Regions from separate parts of the Nitrogeniibacter aestuarii genome, predicted to be linked through region 2. Evidence: riboswitches for the same ligand, from Rfam matches in the RefSeq annotation. Region 2 holds a riboswitch; each other region holds the start of a gene.

Region 1 (6,290 bases), 650 kb from region 2:
GTCGGGTAAATGGAATCATCGCGAGTCCAGATGCCGTTGCGGGCCTCGAAAAGATTGTTCACACCCAACGTAGCCATCAAACGTTTTGCACCTAGCGCCTTGACTTCGTATCGGTAAAGAACATCCGTTGAATTGTAGGCACCTTGCTTCTGATTATTGTTGTTTTCGAAGTCACCAATGGCCCATGTCTGGCTACGCCAAGTATGCGTAAGCCGGATGTTGGAACGCTCAGAAAACTGCCAATCTCCGCCAATCAGCAGACCATGAGTTGGAACGCCGGGGAGATCTTTGCCGTCGTAGGCGCCATTACCACCATCTTCTCTGTCGATCTTGGCGCGCACCCACGTGTAATTCAGTACACCTGCGACAGTCTGGGTCAGTTGCCAATGGTCCTGAAACTCAAATCCATACTTATGCGACCGATCAAGATTGGTATTTGTGAAATTACCTTGATCGTAGTAGATCTCGTTTTTTAAGCGTGCGTGAAATACATTAGCCTTGATACGGTGTCCTGCTCCAGTCCAATGCGTTCCAAGGTTAAACGTCTTGACTTCAGCCGGCTCGATGAACCCGTTGAAATTGGCGACTCCCGTCGAAAAGTTCGTTCTGAAGAATCGGTCCACGTCCGGCGCCTGATACGCACTGTTGTAGTTGGCAAATACGGTCCACGCGTCCGTGATGCCGACGTTGGCGCCGATATCCCAAGCGTACAGTTTGTGGTCATCTGAAATTCCCACTGCGCCGAGCGGTTTGTGCGAATAAGAGACGACTTCCCGACGCCCACCTGCCGACAGCGTCAGAGCTCCAAGGGTTGCATTTGCCTGGATATACGCCGCATCGTTTTTCTTTGCCGTTCGCGCGCGGTTGCTTAAAGTCATACGCTCTGAGTCATTCGACTGCCAGCCCACAACAAGTTCCAGCGGACCAAATGCACCGTGCGCACTAATTTCGTCGTACGTTGAATCGACTTGGGTGGCGTAGCCCGAATTGACGAACACGGAATCACGTTCCAACTCGCTATGGCTATATCGCAGCTTTACCCCGTCTGCTAGCTCGAATTCAGCGCCCAGCCCCCAAACATCTTCACTCACCTGCTGCCAAGTGTAATCGCTTCCGGTGTCCTGAGCCGGATCGCGACGAAACTCCGCATTCGTCAGTTTGCCCACGTAGCGCGTATCAAAATACGTGTGAGATGCCTTGGCCTCCAGTTCGAGTCCGTCAAGAGGTTTGCCAGATAACGCCGCACGCCAAGTATTGCTTTCGGATTCGTTTGTATGCCCAGAAGAATCGGGATCCTTCGCGCCATCTGTTGTGGCGTGGTCGAGCGCGGCAGAAACACTCAATCGCTTGTGAACTGCCCCCACTGAGACAGATGCACCGCGGGAATCATCACTACCCAAATACCCCGACACACTCGCCCCGCTTCGGGGTTTGGTGATGATCTGAATCGACCCCGCCATCGCTCCGTCGCCATAAATCACAGAGCCGGAACCCTTCGTAATCTCAATTCGCTCAATATCGGAGAGCGGAATGCTACCCACCAGCTGAGGGGTCATGTCGATATTGTTCATGCGCCGACCGTCAATCGAGATGACGACATTCTGATAGCCGTCCCCGAGCCCGTACCCTCGCACGTCGATAGCAGGCGCCATGGAATTCCCGTATCTCGGCCGAACCTGGACTGAGGTGTTGCGTGCCAGATAATCAAACAGACTCGACGCGCCAGAGCGCTCAATATCCTCTCGCGAGTGAACCTCGGTCGCGAAAGTGGCATCGGCATCCTCGGTGGCAATCCGAGAGGCGGTAATCACCATTGGCTTTCCGCTAGAGTCAGCGAAAACAGAAGCCGGTAGCACAATGGGAACAGCCGCGACTGCGGCCACAACAAAACGGATATTCAAGAGACTCTCCCTGACATGCACGGCGTCCCCGCCGGACATGCGTCGCAGTGGTGAAAGCGCGAGGGGAGCGATTCATGTCAAGGAAATGGACATGCTTCAGCCGCACCCCGCGGCACTTCCGTCATGAGGCTCCAGGCCGGTATCCGGGCTCGTGGCTGCGAACTGGTCGCTCAGTGCATCGCCTTCCCGGGTCCTTGGACCCAGTGGCGGTGGGATGCACCTTGATGCCACTTACCGTTGCGGGGGCAGCACAGGCATTGCGTGCCACATAAGGGCGGCGCTCACCTGTTTCCCGATTATCCCTTGGGTGTGGATCACCCGACAGGCACCTGAAACAACAATTGCCCGAATTCCGGGCAAGTCCGCGATAATACATGAGTTTTTCTTCTTTTTGCACTGCAGGATCCATGACAACCGAACTGATTCTGGGCGGCGCCCGCTCGGGCAAGAGCCGCCTGGCCGAACAGCGAGCCATTGCCCACGGTGGTTGCGTCACGGTCATTGCCACCGCCGAGGCCGGCGACGACGAAATGGCGGCACGCATTGCGCGCCACCGGGCCGATCGCCCGGTGCACTGGCACGTCATCGAAGCCCCCATCGACCTCGCCGGCGCACTGATCGAGGCCGCAAAGCCGGACGGCTGCGTCATCGTCGACTGCCTGACGCTCTGGCTGTCCAACCTGCTCACCCGGGACCCGGTGTCACTCTCGGCACCCCATCCGGCCGACCATGAACCCGGCTGGCAGCGCGAACTGGATGCACTCATCGACACACTGCCCGCACTGCCCGGTGACATCATTCTCGTGGCCAACGAGGTGGGTCTCGGCCTGGTACCCGAGAGCGCACTCGGCCGCCTGTTCCGCGACGAGGCCGGCCGGCTCAACCAGACGGTGGCCGCGGCTTGCGATCGCGTCACCTTCGTCGCCGCAGGCCTGCCACTCACCCTCAAGGGCAGCGCGGCCTGACCCCGCTGGCGTGCTACCATCGGCGCCATTCACGCGCCCCGGATACTCCGTGATGAACATCGCCATCACCCCGCTGGACGACACTCAGGTTGCCAGTCTCCAGCACAAGATCGACACCAAGACCAAGCCGCTGGGCTCACTGGGCCGGATCGAAACCCTGGCCGCTCAGCTGGGGCGCATTCAGCAGACCGATTCGCCCAGCCTCTCGCGCCCTCACGTGGTGGTGTTCGCGGGTGATCACGGTGCCGCCAAAGCGGGCATCTCGGCCTATCCTCAGGATGTCACCTGGCAGATGGTCGAAAACTTTCTCGCAGGTGGCGCCGCCATCAACGTCTTCGCGCGACAGGCCGGCGTGGCACTGCGGGTGGTCGATGCGGGTGTGGCGCACGAGTTCGGCAAGCGCGAGGGGCTGATCAACGCCAAGATCGGGGCAGGCACGGCCAATTACCTCGAGGCGCCGGCCATGAGCGGCACCGATCGCGACAAGGCCATGGCCTACGGCCGACAGCTGGCACACACCCTGGCCAAGGCCGGCTGCAACGCGATCGGCTTCGGGGAAATGGGCATCGGCAACACCGCTTCGGCCTCGCTGATCACCCACTGCATCGTCGATATCGAACTGCCGCTGGTCATCGGCCGTGGCACGGGTCTGGACGACGCCGGGCTGGACCTCAAGAACGCGCTGCTCGCTCAGGCGGTCCGCCGTGGCGGACGCCCGTCAAATCCGCTCGACGCACTCGCCGAGTACGGTGGCTTCGAAATCGCGATGATGACCGGTGCCATCATGGGCGCGGCCGAAAAGCGCATGGTGATTCTCATCGACGGCTTTATCGTCACGGCCGCGCTGCTGGTGGCCCATGCGCTGATTCCGCACATCACCGACTATTGCGTCTTTGCCCATCGCTCGGGCGAGCCCGGCCATGAATTCCAGCTCATGCACCTCAACGCGGTGCCCCTGCTCGATCTGGGGCTGCGCCTGGGGGAAGGCACCGGCGCCGCACTGGCCTTCCCGCTGCTGCAGGCCGCCGTCGGCTTTCTGGCCGACATGGCGAGCTTCGATTCCGCTGGCGTCAGCGACAAAGGCTGAGCCCGCCAGGTGCGCTACCAGCTGGAACTCTTCTTCACGGCCCTGGGTTTCTTCACACGCATTCCCGTGCCTGGCTGGGTGCCGTTTTCCAGCGAGCGCCTGAACCATTCAGCGCGCTATTTCCCACTGGTCGGCATCATCGTCGGCCTGGTGGCCGCCGCCGTGTTCTGGTTCGCACGCCAGTGGTTGCCGTCCAGCCTGTCCGTCATCCTCTCCATGGCGGCCACCGTACGCTTGACCGGCGCCTTTCACGAAGACGGCTTCGCCGACACCTGCGACGGTCTGGGCGGCGGCTGGGAAAAGACGCAGGTCCTCGAGATCATGAAAGACTCGCGCATCGGCAGCTACGGCACGGTGGGCATCGTGCTCATGCTGCTCGCCAAGGCCGCGGCGCTGGTGGAGATCGCCGCGCACGGTGCGCAAGAGGCCATCGTGGCCATGATCGCGGCCCATGCGCTGTCGCGCTTCGCCTCCACCAGCCTGATCCACACCCTGCCCTATGTGCGTGAAGACGCCACCAGCAAGTCCAAGCCCCTGGCCCGTCAGCTTTCGAGCATGGAGCTGGCGATCGCCGCGCTCGGTGGCCTGGCCCCCATGCTGCTGCTCGGCTGGGTCGAGGCGCTGGGTGTTGCCGTCGCGGTACTGATCGTGACCTGGTGGGCGGCACGCATGTTCGCGCGTCGCCTCGGCGGCTATACGGGCGACTGCCTGGGCGCGGCACAGCAAGGCACCGAACTAGCCACTTACCTCGGAATTCTCATCGCATGGAACTCTATCTGATCCGCCACCCGCGCCCGGATGTGGCGCCGGGCATCTGCTACGGCCGCTCTGATGTCGGCATCACCGAATCCGCCCGTGATGTCGCGGCGCGGCTGAAGCCGCACCTGCCCGTCGCCTTCCACCTGCACGCCAGCCCGCTGCAACGCGCGCGCCTGCTGGCGGATGAGCTGGGCAGCGCCATCCTGGACGATCGGCTGATGGAAGTGGACTTCGGCGACTGGGAAGGCCAGAGTTTCGAGTCCATCGGCAGCGCCATCGACGATTGGTCCAAAGACCCGATGAACTTCCGCCCCCCCAATGGCGAAACCCCGCTGGAGATGGCGCAACGGGTGCGCCAATGGATGGAGCAACAGCTCGACCCGGAGGCCGACGCCCACGTGATCGTCGGCCACGGCGGGCCGCTGCGGGTGATCGCCGGCCAGCTGCTCGGCTTGCCTCCTGACCGCTGGCTGGCCCTCGATTTCGCCTGCGGCCATGTCACGCGTCTGGACGTGCACGGCTGGGGCGTGATGCTCAAATGGTTCAACCGGTAAGCACGCGACACTCCGGTATACTTCCGCGATTGTCTTACTGGCGGCGAGCGCCCCGTGTCCTTTGACCTGAACAAACCCTCGGGCCGCTTCCTGGCCTGGCTGAACATGCACGTGGTGGACCACGGCGCCATCCGCACGGTCTACAACAACCTGTACGACCTCGGTGGCGGCATGTACCGCAGCAGCCAGCCCAGTCCGGCCCAGATTCGCCGCTACCACCGCAAGCTGGGCATTCGCACGATTCTCAATCTGCGTGGCGAGAGCGAGTTCGGGTCTTACGCGCTCGAAAAGGCTACATGCCGCGAGCTGGGTATCGCCTTCCACGATGCCAAGCTGTTCTCGCGCGGCGCCCCCAGCCGCGAACGCATCCATATGCTCAAGCAGTTCTTCGAGACCATCGAGTATCCCGCCCTCATGCACTGCAAATCGGGCGCAGACCGGGCCGGCATCGCTGCGGCGCTCTATCGCATTCTGCATCTGGGCCACCCGGTGGCCGAGGCAACGCGTGAGCTTCACTGGAAGTACGGTCACTCGCGCACCGCGAAAACGGGCGTGCTCGACTTTTTCCTGGCCAGCTACGTGGCGTTCAATGCGCGCACGCCCATCGATTTCATGACCTGGGTGGACACCGTGTATGACGAAAAAGCGCTGAAGAAACAGTTCCGCGCCGACGGCTGGTCCAGCCTGATTGTCGATAAAGTGCTCCATCGCGAATGAAGATCCCGCACAGAAACGCACGCGTGTCGTCGGCACGCACCTGCCACGCTCACATCGCGGACCTCACCCCATGAAAGAAGGGCTCGCACTCTACAAGCGCCTGCTGGCCAGCATCCTGCCGTATCGAAAGGTGGTTGGCCTGTCGATTCTCGCGATGGTCGTCACGGCATCGCTCGAACCCGTCCTCCCGGCATTGCTCAAACCGCTGGTGGACGAGAGCCTGATTCAGAAGAACCAGACCGCCCAATGGCAAGTGCCGCTGCTCATCATGGTGGCCTTCATCGCCAAGGGCATCGCGGACTACGCA
Region 2 (6,290 bases):
GACGAGTTCGTTCTGCTGTGCCCCGGCCTTCAGGGCGCATCGACCATCGACAGCGTGTGCGAGCGCATTGTTGACGCGGTGCGCAGCGTCGGCCCCATGTCGGTGAATGGAAAGTCGCTGGGCGTGAGCATCGGCGTCGCACATTACACGCCCGACAGTTACGACATCAACGCCCTGATTGCCGCAGCAGATCGAGCCATGTATGAAGCCAAGCGCAGTGGCAGCAACCTGTGGCGCACGCAGGTGACGAATTCCGCAATACCCAAGGACGCTCAGTCGCAATGACGCTCGGCGTGCGCATCACTGACACATCATCGCGCTAGAATGCGAGCAGCCAGAGAAATCACAATAAATCGAGAGGAGTCCTGATGGCTCGCCACACCAAGATCGTTGCCACCCTCGGCCCGAGTTCGTCTGAACTGCCCGTCCTTGAACGGATGGTTCATGCCGGCGTCGATGTGGTCCGCATGAATTTTTCCCACGGCACGGCCGAAGACCACATCGCACGCGCCGAAGCCATTCGCGAGGCCAGCGCACGCGCCGGTCGCCCGGTCGGCATTCTGGCCGACCTGCAAGGGCCCAAGATCCGCGTCGGCAAATTTGCCGAGGGCAAGATCACCCTCAAGGAAGGCGCAGATTTCGTCCTCGACGCCAGTTGCAAGGAAGGCAACAACCAGACCGTCGGTCTGGACTACCCCGACCTGCCGAACGATGTGGGCCCCGGTGACATCCTGCTGCTCGACGACGGGCGCATCAAGCTGCGTGTCGAAAAGGTGCTGGGCTCGGCCATCCATTGCCGGGTCAAGGTGGGCGGTCTGCTGTCCAACAACAAGGGGATCAACCGCCAGGGCGGTGGTCTGTCGGCGCCGGCACTCACGGCCAAGGACATGGACGACATCCGCACCGCGGCCAAGATCGGTGTGGACTTTGTCGCTGTCTCGTTCCCCAAGAGTGCGGCGGACATGTACATGGCACGTCAGCTACTGCGTGCCGCCGGCGGGAAAGCCCTGCTGATCGCGAAGATCGAGCGCGTCGAAGCCTGCGCCAACCTCGACGAGATTCTTGACGCCTCTGACGGCATCATGGTGGCGCGTGGCGATCTGGCCGTCGAAGTCGGCGATGCGGCCGTGCCCGCCTTGCAGAAAAAAATGCTGCGCGCCGCACGCGACCGGAACAAGCTGACCATCACCGCCACCCAGATGATGGAATCGATGATCACCAGCCCGGTGCCCACGCGCGCCGAAGTCTCCGACGTCGCCAACGCCGTGCTCGACGGCACCGACGCGGTCATGCTCTCCGCCGAAACCGCCGCCGGCAACTACCCGGTCGAGACCATCGAGGCCATGTCGCGGGTGTGCCTCGAGGCTGAGAAATCCAACGAAGTGACGCTTGAGCGCGACTTCCTCGCCCGCACCTTCACGCGCATCGACCAGTCAATTGCCATGGCGGCCATCTGGACGGCGTACCACCTCAAGGTCAAGGCCATTGCATCGCTCACCCAGACCGGCTCCACCGCGCTGTGGATGAGCCGGCTCAATTCCGGCGTGCCCATCTACGCGCTCACCCCGGAGAAAGCGGCCCGCAACCAGATGACGCTGTACCGGGAGGTCTATCCGCTGCTCATGTCGCAGACCCATCAGGATCGCGACGTGCTGCTCTGGGAGGCCGAGCAGATCCTGCTCGACCAGGGGGCGGTGGAGTATGGCGACCTGATCGTGCTGACCATTGGCGAACCCATCGGCTCGAGCGGCGGCACCAACACGCTCAAGATCGTGCGCGTGGGCGACCACCCGGCACCGGGCGTCGCTGACTGAACGCATACCACCCGAGGGCTGCAGTTTTGCTAGACTGCGCCCCGAATCGTTAATCGACCTTCCGGTGCCCGCCATGGCGGGAGAATCGGGAATGCGGTGCAGGGCTGAGCCCGATTCCGCAACGTGCCCAACGCTGTGAGGGGGACGCCGGCGACCACGATGCCACCGCAAGGGAAGGCGTCGCCGGTGGATGAACCCGAGTCAGAAGACCGGCCGGAAGGCACCTGAAACAGCAAGGCCCGGCTGTTTCCCACACGCTTGATCAAGGGGAATCATGCAAGCGTCCAGCCCTCGCGCGCCCGCACTCGATGCGACCGAACGCGCCATCATCTATCGCAACATGCTGTCGCGTCGCGACGTGCGCAGCCAGTTCGTCCCCGACCCGGTGGACGACGCCCTGCTCGCCCGCATTCTCACCGCAGCGCATTTTGCGCCCTCGGTGGGCTTCATGCAGCCCTGGAGCTTTGTGCTGGTCAGACGCGACGCCATCAAGCAGCAGGTGCATGACGCTTTCCTGACGGCAAATCACGAAGCTGCCGATATGTTCGAAGGCGCTCAGCGCGAGGCCTACAAAACGCTGCGGCTCGAAGGCATTCTCGAGGCGCCGGTCAATCTGTGCATCACCTGCGATCGTGATCGTGCCGGGCCGGTCGTTCTCGGCCGCACCCATCAAAAAGCCATGGACCTCTACAGCACCGTGTGTGCCGTGCAGAACCTGTGGCTGGCCGCCCGCGCCGAGGGATTGGGGGTGGGCTGGGTGAGCATCTTTCACAAGGCCGCCATTCGCGACATCCTCAAGCTGCCCGAGCGCATCATGCCGGTCGCCTATCTGTGCATCGGCCATGTGAGCCACTTTCTCGACCAGCCCGAACTGGAGAAAGCCGGCTGGCGACAGCGACTGCCCCTGGAGGATCTCATCCACTTCGACCAGTGGGGGGGTGAGGACAGCGACGACGCCTTGCGCGCCGAGGTGCGGGCTGCGCAGGCGCTGGCAACAAATGGTTGCCCTCCATTGTGATGCGTCGCACCACAACTTTCATGCAAGCGCGTTAAAATCCCAAGATTGCATTGCGGCACTGCGACCGCAACCCCAACGAACAACCCAACAGATCATCTGGAGAGACTGTCATGCCGCTCGTATCCATGCGCCAGCTGCTCGACCATGCTGCCGAAAACAGCTATGGCCTGCCCGCCTTCAACGTGAATAACCTGGAGCAGGTTCAGGCCATCATGGAAGCGGCCGCCGAAACCGACAGCCCGGTGATCATGCAGGCCTCTGCCGGTGCGCGCAAATACGCCGGCGAAGCCTTCCTGCGTCATCTGATCGATGCAGCGGTCGAGTCCTACCCCAATATTCCGGTGGTAATGCACCAGGACCACGGCCAGTCGCCTGCGGTGTGCATGGCCGCCATGCGCTCCGGCTTCTCCTCGGTGATGATGGACGGCTCGCTCATGGAAGACGGCAAGACACCATCCTCCTACGAATACAACGTCGATGTGAGCCGCAAGGTTGTCGAGATGGCCCACAGCATTGGCGTGACGGTCGAAGCCGAACTGGGCTGCCTGGGCTCGCTCGAAACCGGCATGGCTGGCGAAGAAGACGGTATCGGTGCCGAAGGCGTACTCGATCACAGCGCCCTGCTCACCGACCCGGATCAGGCCGCCGACTTCGTCAAGCAGACCGACTGCGACGCCCTGGCCATCGCCATCGGCACCAGCCACGGCGCCTACAAGTTCACCCGCAAGCCCACGGGCGACATCCTCGCCATCGAGCGCATCAAGGCCATTCACGAGCGCATCCCCAACACCCACCTGGTGATGCACGGCTCCTCCAGCGTGCCCCAGGATCTGCTCGAAATCATCCGCCAATACGGTGGCGACATGAAGGAAACCTACGGCGTGCCGGTCGAGGAAATCGTCCAGGGCATCAAGTACGGCGTGCGCAAGATCAACATCGACACGGATATCCGCCTGGCCATGACCGGCGCCGTGCGCAAGTTCTTCGCCGAGAACCCCTCCAAGTTCGACCCGCGCGAATTCAACAAGCCGGCCCGTGAAGCGGCCAAGCGGGTGTGTATCGACCGCTACGAAGCCTTTGGTTGCGCCGGCATGGCCAGCAAGATCAAGCCGGTGTCGCTCGAGAAGATCGCCGCCCGTTACAAGGCCGGCGAACTCAAACAGGTCGTGCGCTGACACAGCGCCTGATGAGACATCACAACGGCATCTCTCGGGATGCCGTTTTTCATGGAGTGCCTCATGACGCACTGCTTCACCTACGGCTCGCTGATGTGCGAGGACATCTTCACCGCGGTCACCGGCCTGACGCTCAGCCCCCTGCCCGCTCAACTGGCCGGCTATACGCGTCATCCGGTCATCGGCACCGACTACCCGGGCATCCAGCCGGCCGAAGGCAAATCCGTGCCGGGCATGCTGTATCTGGATGTCCCTCATGACGGTCTGGCTCGGCTTGATCATTTCGAAGGTGACGAGTATCTGCGCGAACGCGTTCAGGTCAGGTTGAGCGACGGTCGCATCGAAAGCGCCTGGGTTTACGTCTTTCATCCCGACCAGCGCGAGCGTCTGGCAGCAGGCGACTGGGATTTCGAGCATTTCCTCGCCGAAGGCAAGGCCCGGTTCCTGCAGCGGCACCCGCCCGCACCGCTGTAACCCCGGTCGTCACCGTCTGTTCGACGCCTCGACAGCCTGTTACATTAGGTGCCCCGCCCCGACTGACCTTTGCCATGTCGCTGTTCGAAGAACATCCGCTCCGTCAGGCGCTCAACGACGAAGTCCACGCGCGCCCTTCCGTACCGCTCTACGGCCCCACACGTATCAGCTATCTGGCGTTCGTGCACGTCAATGGCAGCAGTGATGCGGAACATCACCATCTGGAGCAACTGGCGCAGCAGCTGGGCATTGCACTGCCCCCCACCGGCAAGGGGCACGTGATCATCGACGCTGGCGATTTCCGTCTCAAGTGGGAGCGCCACAACGAGTTCTCCAGCTACACCTTCTACCGGGATGTGGCCCCCGCCGAATCCGAGGACACCACGGCGCTGCTGACAGTACCTGCGGCGTGGCGCAAGGCGATTCCGGGGCAGGTGCTGGTCGCCACGCACCTGCACGTCCTCGATGCAAAGACCCACCCGCCCGAGGCCCGGGTCGCCGAGCTCAAGGACCCGTCGCAGATGTGTGTGGTCTCGCGTTTCGCCGGCAACGCCGGCTGGATGTTCTCCGACTTCAAGATCCACGACGGTTTTTCACGCATAACCGTCATCGACGAGAACCTGGAACGCCGCCAGGCTGGTCGGAATGTGCAACGCCTGCTCGAAATCGAAACCTACCGTTCCATGGCCTTGCTGGCCTTTCCGGTCGCCAAGGCCATCAGCCCGCTGCTGACCGAGGCCGAGAATGAACTGGCCGATCTCATGGACGCCATGGGCCGGGCCGAGACCCACGAGGACGAACGCGACATCCTCACCCGCCTGACGCGCCTGTCCGCCACGGTGGAACAATCGGTGGCGCGGACCACCTTCCGCTTCGGCGCGGCCGCGGCCTACCACGGCCTGGTCAAGCAACGCACCGCCGAGCTGCGCGAAGTGCGCGTGCCCGGCTTTCCGAACATTGCCGATTTCATCGAACGACGCCTGGCCCCTGCGCTCAACACCTGCGCCGCCATCGCGCGCCGACAGGAAGACCTCTCCGCCCGCATTGCCCGTAACAGCCAGCTGCTGCGAACCCGGGTGGATATCGAGCTGCAGCAGCAGAACCAGGGCGTGCTGACCCAGATGAACAAGCGCGCCAAGCTCCAGCTACGCCTGCAGGAAACAGTCGAAGGCCTGTCCGTCGTCGCCATCACCTATTACGCGTCCCAACTGGTCAATTACCTCTCCAAGGGCGCAAAACCTCTCATCAAGCCATTGACCCCCGACGTCATCACGGCCATCTCGATTCCGGTGATCGCGCTGATGGTTGCGCTGGGGCTGAGGCGAATGAAAAAGAAAATTGCCGCCGCTGAGGCGCACGAATAACACTTGGGGGCGTGATTCGCTTCATTGACGAAGCCCCTTGCACTTGGGATATTCCCGGCTTCATCTTTTCACGCTGACGTCCGATGCTTTTTACCAGCGCAGCCTTTGCGTTTCTCTACCTTCCGGTCGTCGTCGGCGTCTACTTTCTGCTGCCGGCCAAGTGTCGTCGCTGGGGTGCAGCCTGGTTATTCGCCGCGTCGGTGTTCTTTTACGGCTACTGGATGCCCGAGTACGTGGTTCTGCTGCTCGGCTCCATCGTCTGGAACTACTGGGTCGGCCTCAGAATCGCCACGCACGGCGCTGGCACCGCCGGGGGTAAAACCTGGCTGATCACCGGGGTCACCGTCAACCTGGCGCTGCTGGCCTACTACAAGTACGCGGGCTTCCTGGTCGCCAGCATGGCCGCGCTGCTGGGCGCAGACTGGCCGCCGGTTCACATCGAACT
Region 3 (6,290 bases), 400 kb from region 2:
TGTTCAAGAGCCTGTTCTTCCAGCTCGCCGACGACGAACGCGACCGGGTGGCCGACGTGTTGAAGCGCATTCGCCTGGCGGGCGAGGCCGACCGGCAGGCCGGCCTGCTCTCCCACGGCCAGAAGCAGTGGCTGGAGATCGGCATGCTGCTCATGCAGGAGCCCAGACTGCTGCTGCTCGACGAGCCCGTCGCCGGCATGACCGACGAGGAAACCGAACGCACCGCCGAGCTCTTCGTGAGCCTGGCCGGCAAGCATTCGCTGATGGTGGTGGAGCACGACATGGCCTTCGTCGAGGCGCTCGGCGGCAAGGTGACCGTGCTGCATGAAGGCTCGGTGCTGGCCGAAGGCGATCTGGACGAAGTGCAGAACGACCCGCGTGTGATCGAAGTGTATCTGGGCCGCTGAGCCCGCCAAGGAATGACCCCAATGCTGAAAGTCAACAACCTCAACCAGTACTACGGCGGCAGTCACATCCTGCGCAACCTGAGCTTCGACGTACCCATGGGCAAGGTCACGACCCTGCTCGGGCGTAACGGCGTGGGCAAGACCACGTTGCTCAAGACGCTGATGGGCCTGGTCCCGAGCAAGACCGGCTCGATCACCTTCGAGGTCGATGGCAAGACGCACGACATCACCAAGGCGCCCTCCTACGGCCGGGTCAAAGCCGGGATCGGTTTCGTCCCGCAAGGTCGCGAGATCTTCCCGCGCCTGACCGTGGAAGAGAACCTGCAGATGGGCCTGGCCACCTGCCCCGCCTCCGCCAAACTGCCGGATCGCATCTTCGAGATGTTCCCGGTGCTGCTCAAGATGATGCGCCGTCGCGGCGGCGATCTCTCCGGCGGCCAGCAACAGCAGCTGGCCATCGGCCGCGCCCTGGCCATGGGCCCGCGCCTGCTGATCCTGGACGAGCCCACCGAAGGCATCCAGCCCTCGATCATCAAGGACATCGAGCGCGCCATCCGCACCCTGGCCGAAACCGGCGAGATGGCGATTTTGCTGGTCGAGCAGTACTACGACTTTGCCGAATCGCTGGCGGATCACTACCTGCTCATGGAGCGCGGCGAGATCATCATGCGCGGCCGTGGTGACGAAATGCAGGCGCATGGGGTGAAAGACGCGCTGTCGGTGTGAGTGCTCGGGATCACGGCGGAGATGGTCGCTTACAAAATAAAAACGCGCTTCCAGCGCAAAGGCGCGAACACCCCTGTTGCATATTCCATGCGAATGAATATGCTTCTCGCTTTACCCTCCGCCGGAGCCTCCGATGCGCCTCGCCCTTCTCGCCGCCACCTCCCTGTTCAGCCTGTCCGCGCATGCAGTTGTCGTCACCAATGTCATCTTCGACCCCTGGCCAATCACTGAGGACATCGTCACGTTTGAGTCCGTGACAGCCCCTTCATCCGTCAATGGCCTCGACGCCATCACCGATGGCGTCAAGCCGGACCCGGGGAGCAGTTGGCAAAGCCAGACGTGGTGGACCGACAGTTCGGCCGAGATCCACTTCACGCTCCCCGGCCTTTACCAGCTCGGCAACATCGGTCTTTTTCACGACAGCAACGACGACTATGCCCTCTATGCCAGCGCCGATGGTCAAGCCTGGGATCTGTTGGCCAGCTTCCCCGCGAGTAATGCGGCCAACGATGGCATGGTGTCGGGCTACACCTTCCCACTCTTCAATGCGCCGGCCTATCGCGAACTCAGATTGACCGCTTCGGGCGGCGATGGTCAGTACGGTATTGGCGAGATCGCCGTGACTGGTGTCTCGGCGGTCCCCGAAGCCAGCAGCGTTGCAATGATGCTCACCGGCCTCGGGCTGCTCGGCGCCGTGGCCAGAAAGAAACAATACCCAAAGCAATAGCGCGGGCCTTGCGCGCGTCGGCGCGTCTGAGCATCGGCATCACGTAAAAAAAGCGCCCGAGTGGGCGCTTTTTTCTGCGTTGGCCATCCGTATTCAAATGAGCCCACCGAACAGCATCCACAGACCCATTCCCAGCATCGCCAGGTTTTCGCTCAGGGACACGGCGCCGAGCGGCACGTTGCTGTCGCCACCCACGCAGGCGCACTTGAGTTCCCGCTTCTCGATGTACACCGCCCGGTAGACCGAGTACGCCCCCTCGCCCCCGATGAAGATGGCGGTCAGAGCGACCGGGACCATCAACACGCCCATGGTCGGCCAAGCCAGCATGCCGATCGCCACTGCGGCCTCCGCAAATGGGTAGACATAGGCGTATGGCACCCAGCGGCGCGCCAACTGGTCGTAGCCGAGAAACTGGTTGGAAAACGACTCCAGATCGCGCAGTTTCAGCACTGACAGAATCAGCATCGACAAGGCCACGAACTGCACGATCCACATGATCGGGAAAAAGCCGCTTGCATGCCCGAACTGCAAGGCCATGGCGCCCAGGGCGGCAGTGGCAAACACGGCGATGACCGGGGTGTAAGTCGTACCGTCATCACGTTTCGTGGTCAGGCCGAAGCGCTCTCGAAGAGCGTCGTATCCACCCACCCGCTCGCCGCGGATGAAGGTCTGAGGTGTCGTCTTGACATCGTGCTCCGCCTTGAAGGCCTCGGTCTCGTCGCGAGATGTCAGCAGGTGGTCTTCAACCTCGAAGCCTTCGCGTTCAAGCAAGGCCTTGGATTTGAGGCCGAACGGGCACAGGTGCTCGTCGGTCGCCATTCGATAGAGGACAGCGGTGGTCATGAAAGCCTCCTTCATGCATGCGATGCCGCGCGGGCCCGTCTTGCCGTGAGCCACTGGTGGCGCCGCATTACTTGATTGGTTCACAAACATGATGACAAGAGGCGCCCTGCCTGGCTGTAGGAAAAGCCCGTCAGAGGTTGTCGGAATGCTCGGTCGATTCGGGGTGGGCACGAGCATGGCGCCCTCTATATGCGCCCGGACGCCCCTGAGAAAGTGCGGCTTCGTCCGATCCCGAGCAGGTTGGCGGATGAGCTTCCGTCTGCCAGGGCGCGGCACAAATCAATGCATCGCCCGCGTCGCGTCTCGCCGCCGATTGTGACCAGGCGTGTCGCCATCGCAGCAACATATAAGGACAATGGCATAATTCGACCCCTGTTACAGCCACCCTTCACGGAGCCGGAAAGATGCAAGTCATCAAGATCGTCAAATTCGTATTCACTCTGGTCGGCGCTCTGGTGCTGGCGCTCAGCGCGTACCTGTATCAGGACACGCGCATCTTTGTCAGTGAGGGCGAACACGGCACCGGCACGGTGATCGATCTGCTGCGGTCGGGCGAAGGCACCTATGCCCCACGGGTGAGATTCGAAACACCCGAGGAGCGCGTGGTCGAGTTCACCTCCAGCACCAGTGCCAACCCGCCTGCCTACGAGGTCGGCGAGGAGGTCGACGTCATCTACCCGGCGGATCGCCCGGTAGATGCGCGAATCAGCGGATTCATGACCCTGTGGGGAGGCGCACTCATCACCGGCATTCTCGGTGCTGTATTCTTCCTCATCGGCGGCGGCATGATCGTTTACGGCCTGCTCCGGAACAATCGCAAGGCGTGGCTGGAAAAGCACGGGGTCGCGGTGAAGGCACGTTTCTAGCAAGTCGAACGCAACATGGCGCTGGAGGCTAACGGCCGTCATCCGTTCAGGATCAGCGCCCAGTGGAAAGACCCCGCCACCCAGCGGATTCACATTTTCCTGAGCGAGAACCTGTGGTTCGATCCCAGCGAATATCTGGCCGGTCACGAGACGGTCACGGTGCTTGTCAACCGCGACGACCCGCGCAAACATCACATGGATATCTCCTTCCTGCCGAGCATGGCCTGAACGCGTTGCACACAAGACACCGCTTGCCATTCTCCAGCCAACTGGCATAATGGCGCCTCGCTTTCAGGTGCTTGGCATAAGTTCTGCCGAGTGAAACGGGAAGTCGGTGAAAGTCCGACACTGCCCCCGCAACGGTAAGCGAGTGAAAGCTTCGCGATAAGCCACTGTGCCCATGGCATGGGAAGGCGCGAAGCCCGAGCATCTGCTCCACTCGCAAGTCCGGAGACCGGCCTGACAGCATCGGTGCGACATTGCGGCGGGCAATGCGAGCAGGCGACCGGCACTCCTTTCCGGCTTCCGCCCGCCCGTATTCCATAAGCATGTCGTGATTTTGAACTGTGCGTGCGGGTGAGCACGCGGAGTACGCCATGCCGTCAATCCGCCCGGTCGCCTTTCGCGACCTGCAACGCTTTTCCCTCGTTCTCACGAACGCCTCACATCGTCGTCGCCCATCGCCTCCTGCGATCAGGCCCGTCGCGGCGTGCGCACGCCCCTGCCTTTCCCCACGGACCGGTCGCTGAACGCGCCCGGTCCGCGTCGTTTCATCCACTCAAGGACTCATCATGCACATCGAACCGGGCATGCTCGCCCACACCAAAACCGTCGTTGCATCCGTCGTGGCCGCCGGCGTTCTCGCCCTTCCCCTGCGCAACGCCTTGCTGCGCCCTGCGCTGCTGCTACGCACCCTGCTGGCAACCTGCTTCTTCACCCTCTTCATGCAGGCCTTTCATTTACCCGTGGGCGCGTCGGAGCTGCATTTCGTCGGCGCCATACCCATCTATCTCACGCTGGGGTTTGCACCCACTGCACTGGGCTTCGGGTTCGGCCTGCTGGCCCAGGGCCTGCTCTTCGAACCCGCGGATCTGGTGCATCTGGGGGTCAACACCTTGTCGCTCGTCGTGCCGCTGATGGTCGTCCATCGCCTCTTCGGCAGCGCCCTCGCCCGCCTCGACGTGCGCACCATCCTCAAGCTCGACGCTACCTACTACGCCGGGGTCACCCTGATGGTCGGCTTCTGGCTGTCCATGGCCGAGGTGGCTGTCCCGCTGGGCGCATGGGCGAGCTTCACCGCCTCGTACCTCGCCATTGTCGCCATCGAACCGCTGGTCACCTACATCACCGTCAATCTGCTGCGCCGCCATGCCGATCATCCGGCAGTGCGCATGTGCTTCGACGTGGCCCGGCGCTCATGAGCGGGACGGTCTGGTTTGTGGGGGCCGGGCCGGGCGACCCCGAGTTGATCACCGTGCGCGGACGCTCGTTGCTCGAGCGCGCTGGCGCAGTACTCTATGCCGGCTCGCTCGTTGACCGGGCGGCGACCCGCTGGACGCCCGATGGCTGCGAGATTCGCGATTCCAAAGGGATGACGCTGGACGCCATCTGCACCTGGCTTATCGACGCGGCCTCGTGCCATGAAACGGTGGTTCGTCTGCAGACCGGCGACCCCGGTCTGTACGGGGCTCTCACCGAGATAAGCCGCCCGCTCGATGCGGCCGGCGTTCCCTGGGCAGTGGTACCCGGCGTCTCCTCGGCGATGGCCTCGGCCGCCGCCGCCGGTGAAACGCTGACCCTGCCCGAAGTGACGCAAACGGTGATTCTCACCCGGGTGGCCGGGCGCACGCCCATGCCTGAGGGCGAATCCCTGGCCGAACTGGCGGCCCATCACTGTACGCTGTGCCTCTTCCTGTCCATCACCCTGCTCGATCAGATCCAGCGCGATCTGCGCACTGCCGGCTGGGCCGAAGAGGCACCGATGGTGGTCGTGCACAAGGCCAGCTGGCCGGGCCGCGAGACGGTGGTGCGCGGGACCCTTGCCGACATCGCCGAGCGCTGCCGCGCCGAGGGGATCGACCATCAGGCCATGGTCATTGCCAGCCCGGCGCTGGGGGCGCGGCACTGGCCCGACATCGCCCGCAGCAAGCTCTACGACCCCGATTTCAGCCATCGTTTCCGCCGCGCGCGGACGAGGGAGATTCAACAATGAACAACGACACCACCATCCTGCTCGTGGGCCATGGGTCGCGCAATCCCGCCGGCAATGCGCAGATCGAACACTTTGCCGAACAATGGCGTGCCCGCCAGCCGCACTGGCGCATTGTCATCTGCTTCATCGAGCACGCCGATATCCTGCTCGATGACGGGCTCGACCGGGCGGCCGACAGCGTCCAGCGCGTGATCGTTCTGCCGTTCATCCTCAATGCCGCCGGCCACGTGAAGATGGAGCTGCCCGCGGCCATCGCGCGTGCGCGCAAGCGACACCCCCATGTGCGCTTCGAGTGCGCCCGGCATCTGGGCATGGGCCCGGCGGTGCTCTCGGTGCTCAAGGCCCAACTGGCCGCCCAGATGGCACAACTCGATCATCCCGATCCCAAAACCACCGGCGTGGTCCTGCTCGGTCGGGGCTCGTCAGACGCGGGGGCCAATGGGGAGCTGGCCAAGATGGCACGCTGGATGTTCGAGGACAGCGACCATGAACTCGTGGATCTGGCCTTC

What was found. Region 2 has a riboswitch for cobalamin ahead of bluB (5,6-dimethylbenzimidazole synthase). Riboswitches for the same ligand answer to the same signal wherever they lie in the genome.
Region 1: it holds a riboswitch for cobalamin, as region 2 does, so the genes downstream of both, J0W34_RS03450 (TonB-dependent receptor) here and bluB (5,6-dimethylbenzimidazole synthase) in region 2, are expected to answer to the same signal.
Region 3: it holds a riboswitch for cobalamin, as region 2 does, so the genes downstream of both, J0W34_RS08260 (energy-coupling factor ABC transporter permease) here and bluB (5,6-dimethylbenzimidazole synthase) in region 2, are expected to answer to the same signal.

The regions. Positions count from the first base shown of each region.
Region 1 covers NZ_CP071321.1:722,972-729,261, reverse strand. The annotation lists gene J0W34_RS03450 (TonB-dependent receptor) at 1-1,901, opposite strand, end outside; cobalamin riboswitch at 2,019-2,249, opposite strand; gene cobU (bifunctional adenosylcobinamide kinase/adenosylcobinamide-phosphate guanylyltransferase) at 2,309-2,866, shown strand; gene cobT (nicotinate-nucleotide--dimethylbenzimidazole phosphoribosyltransferase) at 2,919-3,953, shown strand; gene J0W34_RS03435 (adenosylcobinamide-GDP ribazoletransferase) at 3,963-4,733, shown strand; gene cobC (alpha-ribazole phosphatase family protein) at 4,718-5,266, shown strand; gene J0W34_RS03425 (tyrosine-protein phosphatase) at 5,321-5,983, shown strand; gene msbA (lipid A export permease/ATP-binding protein MsbA) at 6,054-6,290, shown strand, end outside.
Region 2 covers NZ_CP071321.1:1,374,723-1,381,012, reverse strand. The annotation lists gene J0W34_RS06340 (diguanylate cyclase domain-containing protein) at 1-285, shown strand, start outside; gene pyk (pyruvate kinase) at 369-1,814, shown strand; cobalamin riboswitch at 1,860-2,046, shown strand; gene bluB (5,6-dimethylbenzimidazole synthase) at 2,089-2,832, shown strand; gene fba (class II fructose-bisphosphate aldolase) at 2,943-4,007, shown strand; gene J0W34_RS06320 (gamma-glutamylcyclotransferase family protein) at 4,071-4,481, shown strand; gene J0W34_RS06315 (DUF3422 family protein) at 4,556-5,845, shown strand; gene J0W34_RS06310 (MBOAT family O-acyltransferase) at 5,929-6,290, shown strand, end outside.
Region 3 covers NZ_CP071321.1:1,774,280-1,780,569, reverse strand. The annotation lists gene urtD (urea ABC transporter ATP-binding protein UrtD) at 1-407, shown strand, start outside; gene urtE (urea ABC transporter ATP-binding subunit UrtE) at 429-1,133, shown strand; gene J0W34_RS08280 (PEP-CTERM sorting domain-containing protein) at 1,267-1,860, shown strand; gene J0W34_RS08275 (MauE/DoxX family redox-associated membrane protein) at 1,954-2,703, opposite strand; gene J0W34_RS08270 (DUF3592 domain-containing protein) at 3,108-3,569, shown strand; gene J0W34_RS08265 (hypothetical protein) at 3,585-3,797, shown strand; cobalamin riboswitch at 3,846-4,046, shown strand; gene J0W34_RS08260 (energy-coupling factor ABC transporter permease) at 4,361-4,990, shown strand; gene cobM (precorrin-4 C(11)-methyltransferase) at 4,987-5,781, shown strand; gene J0W34_RS08250 (sirohydrochlorin chelatase) at 5,778-6,290, shown strand, end outside.